2 regions of the Thermoanaerobacter sp. RKWS2 genome follow, and region 2 is predicted to be linked to the other one. Evidence: predicted binding sites of a transcription regulator. Region 2 holds the regulator's gene; the other holds the start of a gene.
The links. The regulator HrcA, encoded in region 2, represses chaperone genes, less so after heat shock. The targets are predictions, from matches to a motif close to ATTAGCACTCANNNNNNNTGAGTGCTAAT.
Positions count from the first base shown of each region.

Region 1 (8,047 bases), 970 kb from region 2:
GTCTCTTTAATCTTTTCTTCCACTTCCTTTGATACTTCCATAGGGCATTTTATTATCTCATTGTCAAACATTTTATGTTCATAAGTATTAGTTTTAACGTTATTATATCCTACTTCCAATAAAGGCAATACTTGTGGGTGTTTATATCCAATTATTCCAACGGTCACTTCTTTTCCTTCAATAAATTCTTCAATTAAAGCTGCTTGTCCTATTTTATCGGTTATTTTGCTCACTACTTGTGGAAGTTTGTCCTTATCATAAATTATATTTTCTTCATCTATACCTGCACTTCCTCTTCCACTTATAGGTTTTGCAAATAGAGGAAATTTAAGATGGTCTACAGAAGGAATTTCTTGAGGATTTTGTGCAATTACATATTTAGGCGTAGGCAAACCGTGAGAAGCCACAATGTCCTTCCTCATTCTCTTATCAGTTGCTACTACGTCCAATCCAGATCCAACATATGGTATGTTGAATACTTCTAAAAATGCTACTTCTTTCATACTTGAGGCATTAAAAATTAAATCCACCTTTTCTTTTTTTATAGTTTCATAAGTTTCTAATGGATCTTCCTTCCATTCTATGAGGACTGAATCAAATCCAGCTTCTTTTATGGCCATATAATGATGGTATGCTTCATCATAGGCATCGTCATATACTTTGTCTGGTGTCAATTTCCTCTGAAATTCGACATTCCTGAATTTCCTCCAAAGCACACCAATTTTCATATGGCATCACCCTTTTCAATTTTTATAAAAATTTTTGAAAGGAAAAGGAAAAACTACTTAAATACAGTTTCTGTGTGATTCACCACCATGTCAGTTATAATCAGTGAAATCAAGCTTTCTGCTCCTTCATTTAAATTTACTCCCTCTTTAGTTATACCGTCGTAACAACCCCCTGTCTCCTCATCTATTAAGCTTTCATTCTTTGAATTTTCTCCCAAAAACCATTTGTAACATTTTATAGCTTTTTCTCTGTACTTTTCTTCTTTAAAAATTTTATAAGCTTCTGTATACATAAGAGCAGTCTCACAAGCCTCTATTGGTTGTTCATCAAATTCTGCAGGTTTTTCATCTCCTTTTTTGTACCAACCTTTACAACCTATCGGCTTAAAATACCCACTTCTAAAAGTTACTTTCTCTAAAAATTCCATGCTCTCTTTTGCAACATCTAAGACTTCTTCATCTCTTGTAATAGTGTATGACCTAAGAAGAGCCCAAGGAAGTACGGCATTGCTGTAAGTAATTATATTTTCAAACCATTTCCACTCTTCATCTTTGTTTTCCCTATATTTTTGAACTATTTTTTTTGAAATAGAAGTTATCAAATTTTTTATCTTCTCTTTGTTAAATTCAGTAACATCAGAACTGTATAAAAGGCTTAATCCTATTAACAAATAAGCGTTACCGCGAAGAGAATTTAAATTTGCTACATTGGGCAAAGCTTTTTTGATTAATGTCACAGCAACACTTTGATAACCATTAGACAAATTAGTATTTAATAAATATCCTAATGCCCATAAAGTTCTGCCAAAACAATCTTCTGAGCCAACTTCTTCAATAAATTCTCTATTGTAGTTCATAAAATTTCTAAAATATCCTTTGCCGTTTTGGGCATAAATCAAGAAAGAAAGGTATCTCTTTAAAAGATCAAGGTATTTTTCATCTTTGTAAACTTCATATAGCATTGAAGCAGCAATGAGAGCCCTTGAATTGTCATCAGTAGTGTAACCTTTTGTCAAATCAGGAATAGAGTAAAGGGAATGCTGTAAAATGCCTGTATCGTCCGTTAGCTTGAAAAGATGCTGAAACTTAGTTGCTAGTTTCATTATTTCAATTCCCCCTTCCTCTATATCACAACTTCCTCCCTTGATTTAATGTCCAATACAGACAAAATCATTATGACATATCTGTAAGCAACGTTATTCCACATCATTGTATTCCCTAATTTTTTAATTTCTGACTCTATCTGCAGCCTTTTCTCAGGGTTTTCAAATATATACTCAATATGTTTAGCTAAAGACTTTGCATCACGGAAATTAGCAAGCAATCCTCTTCCTTCTCCTAAAATTTCTTCAGCGTACATATAAGGAGTGGAAATAATCACTTTCCCTAAACCTGCTGCATATGCTAAAGTACCGCTTACAGCTTGTTCTTTGTTTAAGTATGGAGTCATATATATATCTGACATCTTCAAATACTCCAAAATCTCTTTCTTCGTAAGATATTTGTCCACAAATTTTATATTATCTTCTACTCCAAGGTCATGGACTAGTTTTTGAAGTTTCTCCCTATACTCTTCCCCAAATTCTCTCTTTATGTTTGGATGGGTTTGTCCTAAAATTAGGTATAATACATCTTTGTATTTTTTAGCCACAATACTTATTGCTTCTATGCCATACTCTATTCCTTTGCCCGGATTTATAAGACCAAAAGTGCTTATTATTCTTCTGCCTTTAAATCCATATCTTTCTTTCAATGTTTCTTTGGGTAATACTGGAAGATTGGGCACACCGTGAGGAATGACAGTGATTTTATTAGAAGGTATGTGACATATCTTTTCAAGAAGTGGTATAGTATTTTTAGCCATTGTAACTACTTTAACACTTTTTTTACCTAATTCTTTAAGTATCATAAGTTGTTTTTCATTTGGATTTGATAATACTGTGTGGACTGTCAAAACAAAGGGTATATTTAAATTGTCTACCAAATCTAATAAGTACTCTCCACTTTCTCCTCCAAATATTCCGTATTCATGTTCTATAATGAGCAAATCTATGTCAGATTCATTTAATTCACGGGCTAATCTTACATAATCTTCTCTTACAAATTGTTGTAACTGATATTTAACATCACTATCGTATTCGTAAGTTTTATTATCGTTTATTGCAATTACTCCTGCAAAATTAATAAGTTTTATCTTTTTTATTTCATTAACTAAATCTTGAGTAAAAGTAGCAATGCCACATTCTCTTGGTGGATAAGTGCTCAAAAATGCTACATTTCTCCCCAATACGCTCATCATATCACGCCCCCTTCTTAGTTTGTTTAGTATTAAGTTGTCAACGTAGTACTTGCCAATCTATTAGCTGTAAACACTGTATTTTTAACTTCCATATTCACCTCTACTATACATTCTGAAGTGACAACTGCATTCTCTAATCTTGCAAACCTGCGCACTTTTACATTATCCCACAATACACTTTGTGATACTTTGCTCTCTTGACCTATTCGACAGTTATTCCCAATTACTGTATACGGACCAACTGTAGCATAGGCATCAATTTCAGTATTATTTCCAATATAAGCAGGTCCTATCACTTTTGCGGTAGGATGAATTTTAACATTGTCTCCTAAAATTATGCCTCTTGAGGAAGTAGTACTTACAAATCTTGATTTTCCTTTTAAAATGTCCTCATGAACTTTTTTGTATTTATCTATTGTACCTATATCTATCCAGTAGCCGTTAAATTTATAAATAGCCATTCTATACCCTTTTTCCAAAAGTTTGGGATATGTCTCCCTCTCTACAGATACTACTGTATTTTCAGGAATTTCTTTTAACACCTCAGGTTCAAATACATATACTCCTGCGTTAATATACTTAGAATTACTCTCGCCTGGTTTGGGCTTTTCTTTGAAAGCAGTTATAAAGCCTTTTTCATCAAATTCTATAACTCCGTACTGAGAAGTATCTCTTACTTCAATAGATGCAATAGTTACTTGAGCTCTTCTTCTCTTGTGGTATTTTATCAAATCTGCATAGTCAATATCACTGACGATATCAGAGTTTAAAATGAGGAAAGTATCATCAAAAAATTTTTCGGCGTTTTTTATTGCCCCACCAGTCCCCAAAGGAGATTCTTCTGTAATATAGTGTATTTTTACACCTAAGTCCTCTTTTGGCTTGAAGTAATCTTCAATGTACTGAGACTTATAATAAGTACTTATTACAACTTCATCTACTCCACTTTTTTTAAGGTTTAAAATAATCCTTTCTAAAAGAGGTCTTCCCATGATAGGAACCATTGGTTTTGGCAGGTCATCTGTAAGAGGTCTTAGCCTTGTTCCCAAACCTCCTGCCAATAACAACGCCTTCATAAAAGACCCCTCCTTTATGAAGTTTTTCAAAAATTAACCTTAAAAACAAAAGAAGGGCGTGATACAAGTGATATAATTTATAAGAACGATAAGAACTAAGAAGAGGAGAAATATATTAGCACTCTTGAAATTCGGCTGCTAATAAGTATTATAATTAATCCTTTTTGGCATGTCAAGTACTTTTCTGTAAATCGAGTAGGAGCTGAATAATTATTTTATTCAGCGTCCTCTCACACCACCGTACGTACCGTTCGGTATACGGCGGTTCATTAGGAATTGTGTACAATTAGATATCTTTGGGATAAACTCTTATAACCTATGCTTTCAAAGTATTTATTTGTAAGAGTCTTATTTAGGATTGGGCTATTGGATATTCTCCAGTAGCCTTTCCTTGTATTGGCGTATTCCCAGGCTTTTTGTTCTTCTACTCCTAGTTTTACTAAGTTATCATGCTTCGTTTTTATCTTCTTCCATTGTTTCCATATACATGCCCTTAGTCTTCGCCTTATCCATTCGTCAAGGGTTTTCATTATGCTTTTCGCGTCTGCTAATCCAAAATAGTTGACCCATCCTGTTGTTATTTGATTTAGTCTTTTTATTCTGTTTTCCATGCTTATTCCCTTGTTCCGATTGGTTATTTCTCTTACTTTTTCCTTAAACCTTTTGATGGATTTTTCATGGATTCTTATTCTTACTTCGTTTTCTTTTGTATAGAATGAAAATCCAAGAAATTTTCTTCTCCATGGTCTATCTACAGCACTTTTTGCTTCGTTGACTTTTAGTTTTAATTTGCTTTCTATGAATTTCTTTATGCTTCTCATTACTCTGTTTCCTGCAGACCTGCTTTTTACATATATGTTGCAGTCATCTGCATATCGGCAGAATTTATGCCCTCGTTTCTCAAGTTCTTTGTCTAGTTCGTCCAACATTATGTTTGCTAATAGAGGACTTAATGGCCCTCCTTGGGGTGTCCCTTCTTCTGTTGATATTTTGATTCCGTTTATCATTACTCCTGATTCTAGGTATCTTCGTATTAACTTTAGTACCCTTTTATCTCCTATCCGCTTTTCTAGTTTGGACATTATTATGTCGTGGTTTACTCTGTCAAAGAACTTTTCTAAGTCCATATCTACAACCCACGTGTATCCTTCATTTATATATGCTTCTGCGGCTTTTATTGCGTCTTTTGCACTGCGTCCTGGTCTGAATCCATAACTGCTATCAGAAAATGTATGGTTGTAGACTCTATTTAGTATTTGGGCTATTGCTTGTTGTATTAACCTATCTAGTGCTGTAGGTATTCCTAGTAGTCTTACTCCTCCATCTGGTTTGGGAATTTCTACTCTTCGCACTGGTTGTGGTTTGTATTTCCCCTCCAGCAGTTGTTGTTTTATGGTTGCCCAGTTTTCTTTGAGATACGGTAGAAGTTCATCTACTCCCATCCCATCGACTCCATGGCTTCCTTTATTTGCAACAACGCTTGTATGCTGCTTCCATGTTCCCTCGTTCTACTATCATTTCAAGCATCTTGCCGGTATATCTTTGTACCTCGTTTCTTCCATCTTCCGACGCCGATGATATACTATGCACTTCCGTTGTCTTTTGAAATTCCATTTCTCTATTCAACGGATAGCCTGTTTGTTGAGTTGTCTGCAGTCTCTGCATATCTTTCGAGTCCATAAGATTTCCAAAACCTCCTAACGTTCGGTCCTTCCTTATCTATTCATGACTAGATAAGTACTATGACCTCTGCTGACTTCTCAAGGTTCAGCCATACATCACTGCATGGGTTGTCACTTCAGATTTTACTTCCATGACTTATCCTTGAGACCTCCCCGGGTAAGAACGATAACTTTCATCTCATATATCTGCCAGATTTACTGTATGGGATTCGGGTAGTGTTGGACTTCGTTTTGTTACGCAAACTCATCCATCCCAATTCAGCCTCTTATCTGGTTCTTGTTCATCAGACCGAGATTTTGCCTTAAGCTTCCTTCAGATTCCACCTCACGATGGACACCCTTGCTCTTGGCTAGTGGTTCCCACTACCAAGCCCACAGCGGACTTTCACCGCCTAGTTATCGCCCATGCCGGGCGCACATAAAAAACAGGCCTTTTAAAAGCCTGCTAAAATTTGATATCTTTCATCTCTAATATCGCCACGCCTATAACAGTATCCGCACCCCCATAATAAACGTAAATAGTATCATCTTTTACTGCATTACCACAACTAAATACAACATTAGGAATGTATCCTTCTTTTTCCCACTGTAGTTCTGGCTCTAAGATAGGTTCTTTTTGCCTTGCAATAATCTTTGATGGATCTTCTAAATCTAAAAGGACTGCTCCCAATCTATATACATTATTGTCATCAGCTGCATGGTATATCAAAAACCAACCATCTTTTGTCCTAATAGGCGGCCCTCCAATTCCGACTCTCGCACTTTCCCACGTTCCAGGAATTGGCTTAATGATAGGCTTATGGTCATACCAATTTTTTAAATCTTCTGAAAAGGCAATCCATATATCTGGATACCTTCTATGAAGCATCACATACTTTCCATTGATTTTTTCAGGAAATAAAGAGGCGTCTTTATTAGGTTCATCTAAAACTACTCCTTTTCTCTCCCAATCTATAAGGTTTTTGGAGGTAGCCAAACAAATCCTATAGTCATCATGAAACCTGTCCCCAAAACCTGTGTACATCATATAATAAATGCCGTCAATTTTGACTATCCTTGGGTCTTCTAATCCTCTGAGCTCTTGTTCTGTCTCATTGCTCATCACTGGTTTGTCTAATCTCATAAAATTAATCCCGTCTTTGCTAACTGCATACCCCAGGCGAGAAGTATATTTCCCATATTTGGCGTGAGGTCCAATGTCAGTAGCCCTATAAATCAAGTGAAACAGTCCATTGTCATAAATTGCTGCAGTATTAAAAACTGCTGCTCTTTCCCATTCATTTTCTGCTTTTGGCATCAATACTGGCTTATCTGATAATCTCTTTAATTTTATCACTCCATACACTCCTTTTAAAATTTTACTTTTTCTTTTTCAATGGCTGCTACACCTATATGGGTATCTGCTGCTCCGTAATACACGTAATACATGTCATTCACTTCAACTGCTCCACAGCTAAATACCACATTAGGCACAAGCCCATTTATTTCCCAATCCAACTCTGGCTCTAAAATAGGCTCTTTTTGTCTCGCAACAACCTTTGATGGGTCCTTTAAGTCTAAAAGAGCTGCACCAAGTCTGTACACATTGTTGTCATCCACCCCGTGATATATTAAAAGCCATCCATCTTCTCTTTTTATAGGAGGTCCTGCTATGCCAATTTTCTTTGACTCCCATGTGTAAGGTTTAGGGGACATTATAATCTTATGGTCATACCAATTTACTAAATCATCAGAATAAGCAATCCAAATATCGGGCATTCTTCTATGGAAAAGCACATACTTTCCATCTATTTTTTCGGACAAAAGCGCCGCATCTTTATTGGGTTCATCAAGAACAATTCTATGTCCTTTCCAATTTTTTAAATCATCAGACCAAACCATACATATTCTAAAATCCAGCCAGTCCCTTCCTCCAAAACCTGTATAGAGCATGTAATACTTGTCGTCAATTTTTGTAATTCTTGGGTCTTCTACTCCCCACGCTTCTTGTGGGGGGTCCCCCACTAAAACAGGCTTGTCAAATCTTTCAAAATTTATACCATCTTCGCTTACAGCATACCCAATTGAGGATACAAATTTATATTTTTCTTCTGGCTTTTCAGTATTCAAAACAAATTTATTATTAGAGGCTCTGTAAAACAAGTGGAATTTATTATCTTCATATATTACTGCTGCATTAAAAACAGCCTCCTTTTCCCATTCATGCTCTTTTATTGGCGACAATATAGGTTTGTTACTAAGTCTTGTTAGCCTGAACATCTT
Region 1 is NZ_CP110888.1:70,934-78,980, reverse strand. Features, by position in the region: gene OEI98_RS00425 (D-alanine--D-alanine ligase family protein) at 1-728, opposite strand, end outside; gene OEI98_RS00420 (beta-L-arabinofuranosidase domain-containing protein) at 782-1,831, opposite strand; gene OEI98_RS00415 (glycosyltransferase family 4 protein) at 1,852-3,027, opposite strand; gene OEI98_RS00410 (nucleotidyltransferase family protein) at 3,057-4,103, opposite strand; partial or broken gene ltrA (group II intron reverse transcriptase/maturase) at 4,373-5,783, opposite strand; gene OEI98_RS00400 (glycosidase) at 6,231-7,121, opposite strand; gene OEI98_RS00395 (glycosidase) at 7,136-8,044, opposite strand; partial or broken gene OEI98_RS00390 (beta-galactosidase trimerization domain-containing protein) at 8,047-8,047, opposite strand, start outside.
Region 1: a site for HrcA is predicted at 4,218-4,246, ahead of OEI98_RS00410 (nucleotidyltransferase family protein). Genes of this name have one in related genera too.

Region 2 (8,047 bases):
CAGCTTGATAAATGAGAGAATCTGCTTTATTCCTTATTTCGATTTCTTCTTTCTTCTTCCTATCTTGTTCTTCATACTGCTTAGCCTCATTAATCATTCTTTGTATCTCTTCTTCTGACAAATTAGTTGTAGAAGTAATAGTTATATCCTGAGATTTGCCAGTACCTAAGTCTTTTGCAGAAACATGTACAATTCCATTGGCATCTATGTCAAAAGTAACTTCAATTTGAGGTACTCCTCTTGGAGCTGGTGGAATCCCTGACAAAATAAATCTTCCAAGAGTTTTGTTGTCTTTTGCCATAGGCCTTTCGCCTTGTAACACGTGTATTTCAACAGAAGTCTGATTATCCGCCGCAGTAGTAAATATCTGGCTCTTTCTTGTAGGTATTGTAGTATTTCTCTCTATAATCTTAGTAAATACTCCACCTAATGTCTCTATACCCAAGGACAAAGGTGTTACGTCCAGTAAGAGAATATCTTTCACTTCTCCGGCCAATACTGCCGCCTGTATAGCTGCACCTATAGCCACTGCCTCATCTGGGTTAATTCCTTTGTGAGGTTCTTTACCCATTATTCTCTTTACTGTCTCCTGTACCAAAGGCACTCTTGTAGAACCACCAATGAGAATGACTTTATCAATATCAGAAGGTTTTAAACCTGCGTCGCTTAATGCTTGGTTAACAGGACCTACAGTTGATTCTACAAGGTCGGAGATTAGCTCTTCGAATTTTGCCCTTGTAAGATTTACATCTATATGTTTTGGACCTGTAGCATCAGCAGTAATAAATGGCAAGTTTATATTAGTAACCGTTGCAGAAGAAAGCTCTATTTTTGCTTTTTCTGCGGCATCTTTTAGTCTCTGCAATGCCATCCTGTCACTTCTTAAGTCAATTCCATATTCTTTTTTGAAGTTGTCAGCAAGCCAATCTATTATCCTTTGGTCGAAGTCATCCCCACCCAAATGGTTATTGCCACTTGTAGCCAAAACTTCAAATACTCCATCTCCTATTTCCAAAATAGAAACATCAAAAGTACCGCCACCTAAGTCATAAACCATTATCTTTTGATTTCCTTCTTTGTCAAGTCCATATGCCAAAGCAGCAGCTGTCGGCTCATTTATTATTCTCAAAACCTCAAGACCTGCAATCCTACCTGCGTCTTTTGTAGCCTGCCTTTGGCTGTCATTGAAATAAGCAGGAACAGTAATTACCGCCTGTGTAACTTTTTCGCCCAAGTAAGCTTCTGCATCAGCCTTAAGCTTTTGCAAAATCATTGCAGAAATCTCTTGAGGTGTATACTCTTTATCGTCAATTTTTACTTTGTAATCAGTTCCCATGTGTCTTTTTATAGACATTATAGTCCTGTCAGGATTTACAATTGCCTGCCTTTTTGCAACTTGCCCTACTAACCTTTCTCCTTCTTTAGTAAAAGCGACGACTGAAGGCGTAGTACGAGCTCCTTCTGCGTTAGGTATTACTACAGGTTGGCCTCCTTCCATAACAGCAACACAAGAAAATGTAGTTCCTAAGTCAATTCCTATAACTTTCCCCATATTTTTCAACCTCCTTTTTATTTTGCTACTTTAACCAAACTTGGTCTTATTACTTTATCTTTTAGATAATACCCTTTTTGGAAAACTTCAATAATTTCATTTGGTTGCTTTCCTTCTACCTCTTCCTGCATTACAGCATGGTGTTTATAGGGGTCAAAAATCTGCCCCTCTGCTTCAATTTCTTTCACACCAAATTTATCCAATATTTTTTTAAACTGCCTGTAAATTAATTCTATCCCTTCTTTTAGAGAATTATAATCTCCACTGCTTGCCAAAGCTCTTTCAAAATTATCCATAATAGTCAAAAGTTCTAAAATCACTGTTTCTTGCCCGTAATCGATCATCTCAGCTTTTTCTTTTTCTATTCTTTTTCTGTAATTTTCAAATTCTGCTTTCAATCTTTGTGCAATATCTAAATATTCTTGAGCTTCAGCCTCTTTTTGCTGAAGTTTTTGCTTTAATTCCTCTATTTCATCAACCGTTTGTTGCTTATGCTCCTGCTGTGTTTGTTCTTCCTCTTCAGGAGGCCCTTCCATTTGTTCATTTGATTCTAAATTATTTACATCCTTTTCCTCCTCTTTGTTAATTTCTTTTTCCATCTCTTCCACTTATATCACCTCGTTATATTTCATCATTGTATATACTCGACAAAAGATTTGAAAGCTCTTTTGTCATCATATTGATTTCGTTAATCAACCTTCTATAATCCATTCTTGTAGGTCCTATAATTCCTATTGTACCCACCACACGACCGTTAATCTTATAAGTGGTTTTTATTACGCTTAAGTCTTTCATCTCTTCAAACTTGTTTTCGCTTCCTATTCTCACATCTATAAAATCTACTTCAGGCTCTAAAACTTCGTTCAATAACGACTTGTTGTCCAAAAGATTGAAAAAATTTTTTGCTTTGCCTAAATCCTTGTATTCAGGAAAATCTAAAATATGGGAAGTTCCATCCGCATAAATGTCCGTTTCTTGTAACTGCTTCAAGCTCAAAAGTATAGTGTTTATCAATTCGTCGGCTATAAAAGCTACCTCTCCCAACATCTGCCTTAAATCTTTTTGTAAAAACTCAAAAATATCTTTTTCGCTTTTGCCAGCAATTTTGTCATTTAACAAATTGTTTAAAAACTCAAAGATAGTTCTATCTACATTTTGGCATAAATTTAGCAAGTAATTTTTTACAATTCCTGTGTCTGTCACTACTAAAAAGATCATTTTATTAGAAGCAACAGGTATAAGTTGGATTTTCCTTATTCTATCAGGGTTCAACCTTGGCATTTTAGCAACTGTAGTATGGTGAGTTATGTTAGCCAAAATTCTTGCATATTTCTTTACAATTTCATCAAACTCCGCTATAATTTCCTCGCGAGTATTATAGCTAATTGGAGGGTCATTGTTTATATAATTTCGAAGAATGCTGTCTACATAAAATCTATATCCTTTATCTGAAGGTATTCTTCCTGCGGAAGTATGAGGCTGCTCCAAATATCCCATTTCTTCTAAATCCGCCATTTCGTTTCTTATAGTAGCAGAACTTAATCCTATATTGTACTTCTTAGCTATTGTTCTCGACCCTATTGGCTCTGCCGTCATAATATAATCAGTAATAACCGCATATAGTATTTTTTTCTTCCTATCATCTAACGGCATTTTCACCACCCCATGTATTATTAGCACTCTACTCGATTGAGTGCTAATTCATGTTTTTAAAATACCACTCTTATAATTTTTTGTCAATACTCATTTAGGGCAGAAATTCTTCAAAAATGACGTTAGAGACATCAATACCCCTCTCGGTAAGTTTTGCACACTCATTATCAATCTCAATTAGACCTTCATTTAAGTATTTTTGTATTACTTTTTTGTAAAATTCAAACAAACTGATACCAAATCTTTTCTTAAAATCCTTGTCACACACTCCTTTTGTCATTCTCATTCCTAAAAACATAAACTCAGCCATTCTATCTTCTTTTGCCAACTTTATTTTTTCCTTAACTGCACTTTTTCTTTCTAAAATGCTCTTAATATAGTCTTTTATATTTTCAATATTACTATATCTCACACCCTCCATATAAGAATGGGCTCCTGCACCAAATCCCAAATAATTTTTGCATTCCCAGTATAAAATATTGTGGCGACATTCAAATGTGGGCAATGCAAAATTAGATATTTCGTAATGGTGATAACCTTTTTCTTTTAAAAACTCTATACCCCAATGATACATTTTAAGCTCTTCTTCCTCATCAACTATAGGCAACTGACCCTTTTCATAAAGTCTGTAAAAGGAGGTGTTAGGTTCTAAAATCAAGCTATAAGTAGAAACATGCGTCGGCTGTAATTTTACTACTTCTTTTAAAGTTTCTTGCCACTCTTTAAAGGTTTGAGTAGGAAGAGCATACATCAGGTCAATATTTATATTGCCAAAGAACTTTTTCACTAACTCATAATTTTCAAAAAAATCTTCTATTGTATGAATTCTACCTATATATTTTAAAAGCCTATTTTGAAAAGCTTGAAGTCCAATACTTACTCGGTTTATCCCGTTGTCTTTATAAATTTTTAGTTTTTCTTCAGTTATAAGGCCGGGATTCATTTCAATAGTAATTTCGCAACCATCAAGTATTTTATAATTTTTAAATACAGACTTCAATATCTTCTCTATATAAGAAGGAGGCAAAAGGTTAGGGGTACCTCCTCCTATATAAACCGAAACCACATTATAATCTTTTGTAGAATTTGATTCTATTTCCATAAGTAGTGCCCGAATATAGTCGTCAAAAAGATAATCATAGCCTGCATAAGAATTAAAATCACAATAATAGCATTTTCTTTTACAAAAAGGAATGTGAATGTATAATCCTATCTCCCTCATTTTTCATCATCTAGCTTCAATATTGACATAAAAGCCTCTTGAGGTATTTCAACACTTCCCACCTGTCTCATGCGCTTTTTACCTTCTTTTTGCTTCTCCAGAAGTTTTTTCTTACGAGTTACGTCTCCTCCATAACACTTGGCAAGAACGTTTTTTCTCAAAGCTTTTACAGTCTCTCTTGCAATAATCTTAGAGCCTATTGCAGCCTGGATTGGAATCTCAAAAAGATGCCTTGGAATATTTTCTTTTAACTTTTCTACAATTTTTCTCGCTTTTTCATAGGCTTTATCTTTATGAACTATCATGGATAAAGCATCTACCAATTCGCCATTTATTAAAATATCAAGCTTTACCAAATTAGATTCTTTATACCCTTTAAGCTCATAGTCGAAAGAGGCGTAACCCCTTGTTCGTGATTTTAAAGCATCAAAAAAGTCATATATTATCTCATTTAAAGGCATTTCATATTTTAAAAGTACGCGAGTTTGTTCTAAATATTCCATTCCTAAATATGCTCCCCGTCTATCCTGGCAAAGCTCCATAACTGCCCCTACATATTCAGTAGGCACCATAATAGTAGCTTCCACAATTGGCTCTTCAATATGATCTATTTGCGTAGGAGGCGGCATTTTTGTGGGATTGTCCAAATCCAATACCTCTCCATTAGTTTTGTAAACTTTGTAAATTACACTTGGTGCAGTAGTGACAAGATTTAAGTTGTACTCTCTTTCCAACCTTTCTTGAACTATTTCCATGTGCAAAAGTCCCAAAAAGCCACACCTAAATCCAAAACCTAAGGCAGCAGAGGTGTCAGGTTCAAATACAAGTGACGCATCATTTAGCTGAAGTTTTTCTAAAGCTTCTTTTAAATTTTCATAATCTTGTCCATCCGCAGGATAAATTCCACAAAAGACCATTGGCACTACTTCTTTATAGCCAGGAAGTGGAGAATCGGCTGGATTATCTGCATCTGTTATTGTATCTCCTACGCGAGTGTCTTTTACATTTTTTATGCTGGCAGCAATATATCCAACTTCACCTGCTTTAAGCTCTTCTACTGGATAAAGGTTAGGTCTAAACATACCCACTTCTGTAACTTCAAAAACTTTGCCAGTAGAAAACATTTTTATTCTCATTCCTGGTTTAACAATTCCATCTACTACCCTTACAAAGCTTATTGCACCTTTGTAGTTATCATAAAAAGAGTCAAAAATTAGCGCTTTTAAAGGCTTATTTTCATCTCCTTTTGGAGGGGGAATTCTATTTACAATGGCTTCTAAAACTTCTTCTATACCTATGCCTTCTTTAGCAGAGGTAAGCAAAGCATCTTCTGCGTTAATTCCAATCACGTCTTCAATTTCTTTTTTTACAAGTTCAGGATTTGCTGAAGGAAGGTCTATTTTATTTATCACAGGTACTATCTCTAAATCATGTTCTAAAGCCATATACACATTAGCAAGGGTTTGCGCCTCAATCCCTTGTGTAGCATCTACTACAAGGAGGGCCCCTTCACAAGCTGCAATACTTCGGGATACCTCGTAAGTAAAATCCACATGTCCAGGGGTATCAATAAGATTAAGCTCATATTCATTTCCATTTTTAGCTTTATAAATCATTCTTACAGGCTTTAACTTTATAGTAATTCCTCTTTCCCTTTCCAATTCTAAATTATCCAAAATTTGCTTATCTGTTTCCCTTTCAGAAAGAAAACCTGTTTTCTCAATAAGTCTATCTGCAAGAGTAGATTTGCCATGGTCTATATGAGCAATAATGCAAAAATTTCTAATATACTGCATCCTTTCTGACATTGTGTACCTCCTCAAAAATTAAAGACTTAGACCTCATTTCCAAAATCGCCCTTTAAAGTATTGGCTTAACCCCCCGATGTCAATAACTGACTCTTTACCAAAAATTTTAACGATCACCTTTTCGCTATTTGAATATACACCAAATATATTTACTTTCCTCATCCCTGTAGTAACTTCATTAAAGGAAGAATCAGCTATTACAAGTCCTACTACCATAATAACAATGTACAATAAAAGAGCAAAGATTACAAGTCTCTTTCTTTGAATCTGTTTTTTCTCTCTTTTGTCCTTGTAAGCCTCATCTTTTATCTTCCTTTCAAAGTATCGTAAATCTGTTGTATTTCTTCAATCATTTTATTGCAGCTATATCTTTTTGCACTTTCTTTTCCTTTTAAGCTTATATTTTTTCTCAATTCCTCATATTTCAAAAGTTTTTCTATAGCTTTTGCCAACCCTTCAGGACTTTCTTTTTCTACTAAAATTCCTTCAACCCCATCTTTTAGAATTTCTGGAATCCCCCCACCTTTGTAGCTATGACAGGAACTCCTTCATTTAAAGCTTCAATTACAGAAATTCCAAATCCTTCTTCATGAGAGGAAAGCACAAATACATCGAGATTTCTCAAAAAAGAAGGAATGTCATTTCTATATCCCAGTAAAAAGAATCTGTCTTTTAAATTTAAACTATCAATCATTTTTTGTAATTCTTCTTTAAAAGGGCCATCTCCTGCTACAAAAAAGTAGGCATTTACATTTTTTAAAATTGAAGCCGCTTTTATTAAATCTTGGACACCTTTAGCAGGTATAAGCCTTGCTACACTTCCTACAATAAAGGAATCTTGTGGCAAATCGAATTCTTCTTTTAAATTAAGAGTTGTTTCCTCGTAAAAAGAGGTATCAATACAATTGTACACCACTTTTATTTTATTTTCTTTTACATTTTGATTTAGAACTAAATCATCTTTTAATGCTTGAGAGACAGCAATAAACTGATGGGTTTTTTTGTCTAGAATTTTTGTTAAACTCAATAAAAGTTTCTTTTTGTAAAAACTCATATTATTGTAATTTGCAAAGTTGTGGATTGTCACTACTGTTTTTACAGGCATAGCAAAACATGCGACTCTTCCTACCAATGAAGCTTTTGCCCCATGCATGTGAACAATGTCTGGCTTAAACTCATTTACTACCTTTCGTATAAACTTAATTGCCCTGTAATCTTTTTTTAAACTAATTCCGTCCCCAATGTCAATGTCATATACTGCAATCCCTAATTTTTTGAGATATTCTTGAGTTTTTTTGTCAAAAGAGCACAAAACAGCAATTTCATACTTATCTTTGTCTAACAATCTAACCAGTGATAATAAATGCTTTTTCATTCCTCCTTCTGATTTTCTTACAATTTGCAATACCTTCATTTTTCCCATAAAACCACCTTTTAAGACATTTCATCAATAACAAAATGTATTAACATAGGTCCTACAAACACCATCATTGTAGCTGCCGCTACAATTCCTGAATCGTTAAAAATTAGAGCAAGAATGCTTCCTATAATCGTCGCAACAAAGCATATTCGAATGTAGGTGTGTTTTTTGAAAATTTCACTCAACACTCCAACAGGTTTGAAGAAAAGAATTAGTAAAACAACTATAAGTGTCAACAATACTCTCGACCATATAGAATATTTTATGAGCTTATAATTCATTAAAAGCTTTCTTTCAAAAATTTGTAATAAAGATTTTATACCGTGACTTTTTACTAAAGCAAAAGTTTGTCCTATGTGAGTTTGTTGTGAAACTGGCCTTAAAGAATCCAA
Region 2 is NZ_CP110888.1:1,037,992-1,046,038, reverse strand. Features, by position in the region: gene dnaK (molecular chaperone DnaK) at 1-1,552, opposite strand, end outside; gene grpE (nucleotide exchange factor GrpE) at 1,570-2,151, opposite strand; gene hrcA (heat-inducible transcriptional repressor HrcA) at 2,174-3,205, opposite strand; gene hemW (radical SAM family heme chaperone HemW) at 3,300-4,427, opposite strand; gene lepA (translation elongation factor 4) at 4,424-6,235, opposite strand; gene OEI98_RS05235 (hypothetical protein) at 6,269-6,466, opposite strand; partial or broken gene OEI98_RS05230 (glycosyltransferase family 4 protein) at 6,541-7,658, opposite strand; partial or broken gene OEI98_RS05220 (hypothetical protein) at 7,670-8,047, opposite strand, start outside.